DNA from 2 places in the Bacillus sp. SYZHCR11 genome. Region 2 is predicted to be linked to the other one. Evidence: predicted binding sites of a transcription regulator. Region 2 holds the regulator's gene; the other holds the start of a gene.

Region 1 (4,431 bases), 140 kb from region 2:
CAGAAAACTGAACCTCGTGACAAACTTCGGGAAATTTTTAGATCCGCTGGCTGACAAACTGCTGGTGTCCGCGGCATTAATTACGCTTGTGCAATTTGACCTTGCGCCGGCGTGGATGGTCATCATCATCATCAGCCGCGAATTTGCCGTAACGGGATTAAGACTTGTGCTGGCGGGAACGGGGGAAGTTGTAGCCGCCAATATGCTGGGGAAAATTAAAACATGGGCCCAGATCATCGCTGTTGCCGCGCTTTTGCTGCATAATCTTCCGTTTGAGCTCGTTTCTTTCCCGTTCGGCGATATCGCTTTATGGGTGGCCGTGCTCTTCACAGTCATTTCCGGCTGGGATTATTTTGCGAAGAACTGGGATGCGTTAAAAACATCTAACTAAGGAAGAAGGACTTAAAGATGGAAATAGCAAAAAAAGCAGAAATCATTGCGGTCGGCTCGGAGCTTCTGCTCGGCCAGATCGCCAATACGAACGCGCAGTTTATCAGTAAAGAGCTGGCGGAAATCGGTGTAAACGTGTTTTACCATACCGCTGTCGGTGACAATCCGGAGCGGCTTAAGCAAGTCATCCGCATTGCCGAAGAGCGCTCAGACCTGATTATTTTTTCAGGCGGTCTCGGACCGACCAAGGACGATTTGACGAAAGAAACCATTGCAAACACACTGGGGCGCCCGCTCGTTCTGAATGACGAAGCGTTCCGGTCGATCGAAGAATATTTCGCGAAAACAAAACGGACCATGTCGCCGAATAACCGCAAACAGGCGCTCGTCATTGAGGGCTCGGACGTTTTGGCGAATCATTTCGGTATGGCACCGGGAATGCTTGCAGAGCACGGCTCAAGGCTTTATATGCTGCTTCCCGGGCCGCCGAGCGAGCTGCGTCCGATGTTTGAAAATGAAGCGAAACCGCTGCTTCTTAAAAAGCTTGGTTCTAATGAGAAAATCGTTTCAACCGTGCTGCGGTTTTTCGGAATCGGTGAATCCCAGCTTGAAGCTGATTTAGAAGATATCATTGACGCGCAGACGAATCCGACGATTGCGCCGCTTGCTGCTGACGGCGAGGTCACGCTGCGTTTAACGGCGAAACATGCTGACGAAAAAGAAACAGAACGGCTTTTAAAAGAAACGGAAGCCGCCATTTTAGAACGTGTCGGTGAATTTTTCTACGGATATGATGATACGTCCCTGGTGAAGGAGCTTTCAAAAGCATGCAGACAAAACAAAATCACGATTTCTTCTGCCGAAAGCTTTACAGGCGGCCTGTTTTCAGAGTGGGTGACTGATTTAAGCGGTGCGTCTCAACTATTTGCAGGAGGCGTTGTCTGCTATTCCGACAGCGTGAAACAGCATGTGCTCGGCGTGAAAGCTGAGACGCTCGCAGAAAGCGGAGCGGTCAGCAAAGAGTGTGCGAAAGAGCTTGCAGCCGGTGTGAGAAAGCTGACCGGAAGCGATATCGGCATCAGCTTTACCGGGGTCGCGGGTCCCGACCCGCAGGAAGGGCATGCGCCGGGCCGCGTCTTTATCGGCATATCAACGGAAGGAAAAGAAGAGGTGCACGAATTTCACTTTGCCGGCTCAAGAACCGGAATCAGAAAGCGCGCCGCTAAATACGGCTGCCATCTCATTTTAAAAATGCTGGATCAAAAATAAAGTTTTAAAGAGCTTTTTTCTCTGATTTTTAAGTTTTATAAGGGAAATTATGCTCTTTTGCAGAAAAGCGAACGCGGAAAAAATCCGAATATGCGTTCGCTTTTTTCTTGGCAAATGCCAATAAACAAGGTATAGTATATGTAGTGGCAAGATAAAGGAGGAAAAAATAAATGAGTGATCGTCAGGCAGCCTTAGATATGGCTCTTAAGCAAATAGAAAAACAATTCGGCAAAGGTTCCATCATGAAGCTCGGAGAAAAAACGGATACAAGAATTTCAACGGTGCCAAGCGGCTCCCTTGCACTTGATACCGCTCTCGGAATAGGCGGATACCCGCGCGGACGGATTATTGAAGTATACGGACCTGAAAGTTCAGGTAAAACGACTGTAGCGCTTCACGCAATCGCTGAGGTTCAGGAAAAAGGCGGACAGGCAGCATTTATTGATGCTGAGCATGCTCTTGATCCTGTTTACGCGCAAAAGCTCGGTGTCAATATCGAAGAGCTTCTGCTTTCTCAGCCGGATACGGGAGAGCAGGCGCTTGAGATTGCTGAAGCGCTGGTGCGAAGCGGAGCTGTTGATATCGTAGTCGTTGACTCTGTTGCGGCGCTTGTTCCAAAAGCTGAAATTGAAGGTGACATGGGTGATTCACACGTCGGTTTACAGGCGCGTCTTATGTCTCAGGCGCTCCGTAAGCTTTCCGGCGCTATCAATAAATCTAAAACAATCGCAATCTTTATTAACCAGATTCGTGAAAAAGTCGGCGTTATGTTCGGAAATCCGGAGACGACACCGGGCGGCCGCGCGCTGAAATTCTATTCTTCCGTGCGTCTTGAAGTGCGCCGTGCCGAGCAATTAAAGCAGGGCAACGACGTGATGGGGAATAAAACGAGAATTAAAGTCGTAAAAAACAAAGTCGCTCCTCCGTTCCGTACGGCTGAAGTGGACATTATGTACGGTGAAGGAATCTCCAAAGAAGGGGAAATCATCGACCTTGGAACTGAACTGGATATCGTGCAAAAAAGCGGTTCGTGGTATTCTTATGAAGAAGAACGCCTCGGTCAGGGCCGTGAAAACGCCAAGCAGTTCTTAAAAGAAAATAAAGACATCATGCTGATGATTCAGGAACAAATCCGTGAATATTACGGTTTAGACAATAACGGTGTAACGGACAAAGCGGAAGAAGTTCAGGAAGAGATGGAATTAGAAGAATAAAAACACGATCAAAAGAGCGGAATAAGCAATTTCCGCTCTTTTTTTTTGTATGTTTCAAAAAAACACTGGCTGTGCGGAAAATTTTATCTGGAATGTTACAACTTTTTTCACCCTTCACTCGTCTAACATCATGGCGAAAGTTGAAATTATATCTGAGGAGGAAAAAAGATGACGAGCCCCCGCCGCACAAGAATAAATAAAAAAAGAAAGAAGAAGCTGATGAAAACGGGAGGGCTGTTTCTTTTTCTGCTGCTTGTCACTGTTTTTATTATGATCTGGACCGTCACAGCGCATCATCGGGAGAAGGAATCCGTTAAAAACGCTCCCGCCGCTCAATCTGATACTTCAAAAGACCAGACTCAACAGAAAAAAGAAAAGACGCAAAAAGAGAAAACACCTAAATCAATCGATCACAATAAACAGATCAGCAATTACTTGCAACAGATCGGGTTCAGCGGCACAGCAATGATCGTAAAAGATGGAAAAGTTGTGCTGAAAAAAGGCTTTGGCTATGCAGACCGAAAACAAAAAATTAAAAACAATCCGGAGACATCATATTATATCGGTTCTTCACAAAAAGCGTTAATCGCGACGGCTGTCCTGCAGCTTGAAGAAAAAGGGCTGCTGCAGACGAGTGACCCCGTCAGTACATACTTGCCGAATTTTCCTAACGGCACGCGCATCACATTGAAAAACCTGCTCAATCATACGTCCGGCATAAACGGGCATATTGAGGGTCGGGGACCGATTTCTCCAATTGATTTAATCAAGGATATAGAATACCGCGGAATTAAAAGGCAGCCCGGGGTTTGGGATTACAGGGATTCCAACTATTCAGTGCTTGCTTATATCGTATCTCAGGTCAGCGGGGAGTCTTATGAACAATATATAAAAGAACACGTGTTCAAACCGGCCGGAATGAAGCACGCCGGATTTTACAAAACATTTGCTGAAGCCAAATATCCTGCCGTCGGCTACAAAGTCGATGAGAGCGGCAGTCTTGTAACGCCGCACCTTTTGGACTTATCGCAGCTTTACGGGGCGGGCGACATGTATATGAGCGCTGAAGATCTTTATAAATTTGATAAAGCGATCGTAAACGGCACGCTCCTTTCAAAAGAAAGCTTCACAAAAATGTTTACAGCAGGAAGCAGTGCCGCTTACGGGATGGGGTTTTACATTGATCCGGGCAGCTATTCCAATCACGGTGTTATGCCCGGTTACAACATTTTAAACAGTTTCAGCCATTCGGCAAGCAAATATGTCATATTACTGTCAAACATTCAGAATAACGCCAAATTAGGACAGGTAAACAATAGAATTTACCAATTGCTTAACCAGGCGGACTGACAGAGCCGTCATTCACGAAAAGCGGATGAAGGTATGGTATGATATATACATGGGCGGCGATCCGAGCTGAAGGCGAATCGTTAAGCTGGCAAGCTTGACAAGTATTTCCGACACAATTACAATGAAGTTGTAACATTTGTTTTTTTAACATGATTGTTAAACCATTTAAACTTGACAAGGGCATGAGAGACTCATTCCCTGTGAAGGT
Region 2 (4,431 bases):
TTTATAAGCCGCGAACAGTTCATTCCATTCCTGTTCTTTTTTCGAGCCGGCTTCTTTTACAGCTTGATTGAAATGCCCGTATACTTCTTCCGGAACATAAAAATCTTCTTCAAACGTCCAAGCATACGCTTCTTTTGTCAGCTTGCTCTCTTCTAGTCCTAACGGAGCGCCGTGAACGCCGGATGTGCCCGCACGGTTTGGAGAACCGAAACCGATCGTGGTTTTCACTTCAATCAAAGTCGGTTTTTTATCATTCTGGCGCGCTTTTTCAATTGCAGCCGTCAATTCAGCGATGTTGTTTCCGTCCTCAACATAAAGAACTTCCCAGTTCATTGCTTCAAAACGCTGCTTTACATTTTCAGAGAAAGAACGGTCTAAATCGCCGTCTAAGGAAATGTCATTAGAATCGTATAATACGATCAGGCGGCCTAATTCAAGATGGCCTGCAAGAGAAGCGGCTTCGGAAGAAATGCCTTCCATTAAATCGCCGTCTCCGCAAATACTGTATGTATAATGATCAACTACATTGAATGAATCACGGTTATATGTCTCAGCCAGATGGCGTTCTGCAATTGCCATTCCCACTGCCATTGCAATCCCCTGTCCAAGCGGCCCGGTCGTTGCGTCTACTCCGGCTGTATGCCCGAACTCCGGATGTCCCGGTGTTTTGCTTCCCCATTGACGGAACTGTTTCAAGTCTTCAATGCTGAGGTCATATCCGCTTAAATGCAGCATGCTGTATAAAAGCATTGAACCGTGGCCTGCTGATAAAACAAAGCGGTCGCGGTTAAACCAGCCCGGATTCTGCGGATTTACATTCATAAATTTCGTCCACAGCGTGTATGCCATCGGAGCGGCTCCCATCGGCATGCCCGGGTGTCCGGAATTCGCTTTTTCAATTGCGTCTATAGATAGTGTACGAATGGTGGCAACTGATTTCTTTTCAATTGTATCCATTATAATCCCCTTCCTTATTGTTGTACCTTTTCATCATAAAGCGATGCTGACTTTTTCTCAACTCTTTCAGCTTAAATTTGAGATAAACTTGTTGAAAATTGTCGTAAAGCACATCCTGATATTAGTATATACGAAAAAAGAATACGTATTGCCGTATTCTTTCTGTTTAGTGAAGATTATTTTTCTGTTGTTCTCTTTTTAATTTTTCAGGGGTGACATCGTTGCCTTCCGGATCAATCACTTTTACGCTCTTTAACGTATTTTTCATTGAGGAGCGGAATCCTTTCAAATACTCCTGGCGAAGCTTTTGCTGTTCAGCTTTTTCCTCATCCGTTATTGTGTTTGATTTAGCTTTTTGAGCCAATTCGTTAATTCTTGCGATTTTTTCTTTAGAAATCATAATAAGCTCCTTTGGTGCGTGTTGATTATATACTACTAAAACGCAGTCTTTTTTACAACTGATGCGCGTCAGCTGCCTTCTGTGTCTGCGGTATATTCCTGAAACCGCCGGTGAACCGTGGCTTTGGACACGTCATACCCGAATCCTCTTAAGGTCGCTGCGATTTCTGCAAAGGTAAGCTTGTTGGCTCTCAGCCTGATAATTTCCGAAACCGGAACCTCTTTTTTTTCTTTTCCGCTGTTTTCATGTCTGTTTTTCAGATTCCGTTCAGGCTTGTAGCCGTTTTTCACGGCTCTTTTCATTCCCCGCCGGATTTTCATATTGTGAATTTTCCTTTGATATTCCTCAACAATACTGACGATTTCAAGTACCATCGAATCAGCTTCGGAAAGCTCCAGTTCACCTTTATGAGCCGTCGTATATATTTTAACGTTCTCCCTGTAAATACAATGCAAAAGCGCAATCTTGGCGTTTCCTCTTCCCAATCTCGTTTCGTCCTGCACCAATATCGCGTCAATATGTGATTTTTTAATTTCATCAAGCATTTCAAATACTCCGTCGCGGTCCATTTCGTAACCGCTGGCTTTCTCAGAAATGACTTTCACGACTTCCATGCCGTTTGCAGCAGCGATCTCACTGAGCTCCTCTTCCTGTCTTTTTAATGACGTTTGCTGCTGTTCTTTGTTTGTGCTTACGCGGGCATAAATGAGCGCCTTCATTTCTCTCTTTCCTCTCTAATTGACAATGGCCAGCTGATATACGGCCGGATGCTTCTTCTTAACCGGTAGAATAAGTTCGTCTCCGGGCTTTATATCAGCAGTCTGGAGATGATTATTCTCCGTCACCCACTCAATGAAATCTTCTTTATTAATGTGTTTCTTTTCTGCTACATGATCCGCAAGTGACCAGAGTGTATCGCCGTCCTGAACCTTTATTTTAACATATTGGCTGAGGGACTGATCATTTCCCGCACATGAAACAAGTAAAATAGCGGCACTTAAAATCGCAGTAAACAGCCCGACAAATATGATAGATTCTTTCGCCATGTAAACAACCTCCGATAAGAATGTTTGTTCGCTTTTTATATCTTTCAGTATATACGAACAAATGTTTCTGTCAATCGTTTTTTTCGAACCTATGTTTGTACTGTCAGGAAAATCATGCTATAATCTACTTAAAATCGACGTTTTGAGGTGCGAAATATGACGAAGCTATCAAAAAGGCAGCTTGATATCCTGCGTTTTATTAAAGAAGAGGTAAAAACGAAAGGATATCCGCCTTCTGTAAGAGAGATAGGAGAAGCAGTAGGACTGGCTTCCAGTTCAACCGTGCACGGCCATTTGGCGCGGCTGGAGACAAAAGGCCTGATCAGACGGGACCCTACGAAACCGAGGGCGATTGAGGTATTGGATGAAGAAGAAGTCCATATTCCGAAAAGCCAGGTCGTAAACGTTCCGGTCATCGGGAAAGTGACGGCGGGTATTCCGATTACGGCTGTTGAAAATATCGACGAGTATTTTCCGCTTCCTGACCGGATGGTTCCTCCGGGCGAACATGTCTTTATGTTAGAAATCATGGGAGAAAGTATGATTGACGCCGGCATTTTTGACAAAGATTACGTCATTGTCAAACAGCAGAACACGGCCAATAACGGAGAAATCGTCGTAGCTATGACCGAAGATGATGAAGCGACGGTCAAGCGCTTCTATAAAGAAGACAATTATGTGCGGCTGCAGCCGGAAAATCCGACGATGGAGCCGATTATCCTGCAAAACGTAAGCATTTTGGGGAAAGTGATCGGCGTATTCAGAGCCGTCCATTAATTCTATTAAACTTCATTTATCGTAAAAAACCCCTCTGTAAGGGGTTTTTTTGCATAAAAAAAGCAGATTCGCCCTGGCTTAAGAAACGAACCTGCTAAGGAGGAAAAACTTACATTCTTATTATCCGACATCACACTTTTGAAGTCAACTAATAATGTTTCCCTCAAGAAACTTTTCATCCATTTTTCAACTTTTTATATATTTGTGCGTGATGAATTTGCTTTTTTATCTTTTCTTTGGGCGGGCACGTCAAAAATTTATGTATGAATATTTAGTACATAGTGTAATAAGTTAAATATAAATATAAAAAAACCCGCTGCCTTTAGCGAGTATCTATTTTCAATCAAAATGATAATATTCTACACCGTAGAACCCTTTAATATAGACGGGACCACAGACGTTTGAAGAACTTTCAACCAGAATCCTGTATTTGTGATACGGATCAATTGATTTTTTATCCTGGGCACTGAGGTTTAACCAGCTGCCGCTGTAGTTTTTAGAACTTAATGTATAAAAATTTCCGTTCAGCGCCATCCGCTGGAGTTTCATGCTTAAACCGCACGAAGAGTTGTTCATTATGGTGAACTTATAGCCTAAAAAGTAATCGTCGGCAGCTACAGCACCCGGATTTTCAATATGAAACTCTTTTGCGTTTCCCTCCAAAGTGAAGCTTGTTTTTGATCCGAATTCAGTGGTAGCCGCTTTAGCTGAGTGTATTCCGCTAAAACATAATAAAAAAACAGCAATACATATCCAGTATTTTTTCATTTGCATCCCCCTTTTTACATATTTTAACTTGTGAATCCTGTGATGTCTATTCACATTTTACTTTATAACCACTATATACCAGTTTAAAAATTTGCGGATTGCTTACAATGAAGACTAAACGAAATAACGAAGGTGGTTCAAATGAAACACGTAATTGCTTTCGCTTCTAAAACGGCGCTCACACTTGCTTTACTGTACATTGTTCTGGATCTTATGTACCAAGTAACCTTTTTAAACGTTCTGTTTATTACAGTGATCTTAAGTTTAATCACTTATTTTGCGGGTGATTGCATGATTCTGCCGAGAACAAGCAATTTCACAGCCGTTGCAGCTGATTTCGGAATTTCATTCATTATATTATGGATATTCCTGATGAACATTGGCGGGTTTAATGTCTCTCCTGCCGCGGCAGCGGTTATCTCTGCACTTTGCATTTCTGTTTTTGAGGCATTTTTTCACCGGTATTTGCAGCAATATGTACTT

Evidence for each region. Region 2 encodes LexA, which represses DNA repair genes until DNA is damaged. Its sites were predicted from a motif close to CGAACATATGTTCG; they were not measured.
Region 1: a site for LexA is predicted at 1,745-1,758, ahead of recA (recombinase RecA). Genes of this name have one in related genera too.

What each region holds. Positions count from the first base shown of each region.
Region 1 is NZ_JBXUND010000001.1:599,219-603,649, reverse strand. Features, by position in the region: gene pgsA (CDP-diacylglycerol--glycerol-3-phosphate 3-phosphatidyltransferase) at 1-391, shown strand, start outside; gene AC2CGA_RS02540 (competence/damage-inducible protein A) at 409-1,659, shown strand; gene recA (recombinase RecA) at 1,830-2,873, shown strand; gene AC2CGA_RS02530 (serine hydrolase domain-containing protein) at 3,042-4,223, shown strand.
Region 2 is NZ_JBXUND010000001.1:455,543-459,973, forward strand. Features, by position in the region: gene tkt (transketolase) at 1-957, opposite strand, end outside; gene AC2CGA_RS02100 (DUF896 domain-containing protein) at 1,124-1,357, opposite strand; gene AC2CGA_RS02105 (YneB family resolvase-like protein) at 1,426-2,076, opposite strand; gene yneA (cell division suppressor protein YneA) at 2,092-2,403, opposite strand; gene lexA (transcriptional repressor LexA) at 2,560-3,180, shown strand; gene AC2CGA_RS02120 (hypothetical protein) at 3,520-3,948, opposite strand; gene AC2CGA_RS02125 (YndM family protein) at 4,090-4,431, shown strand, end outside.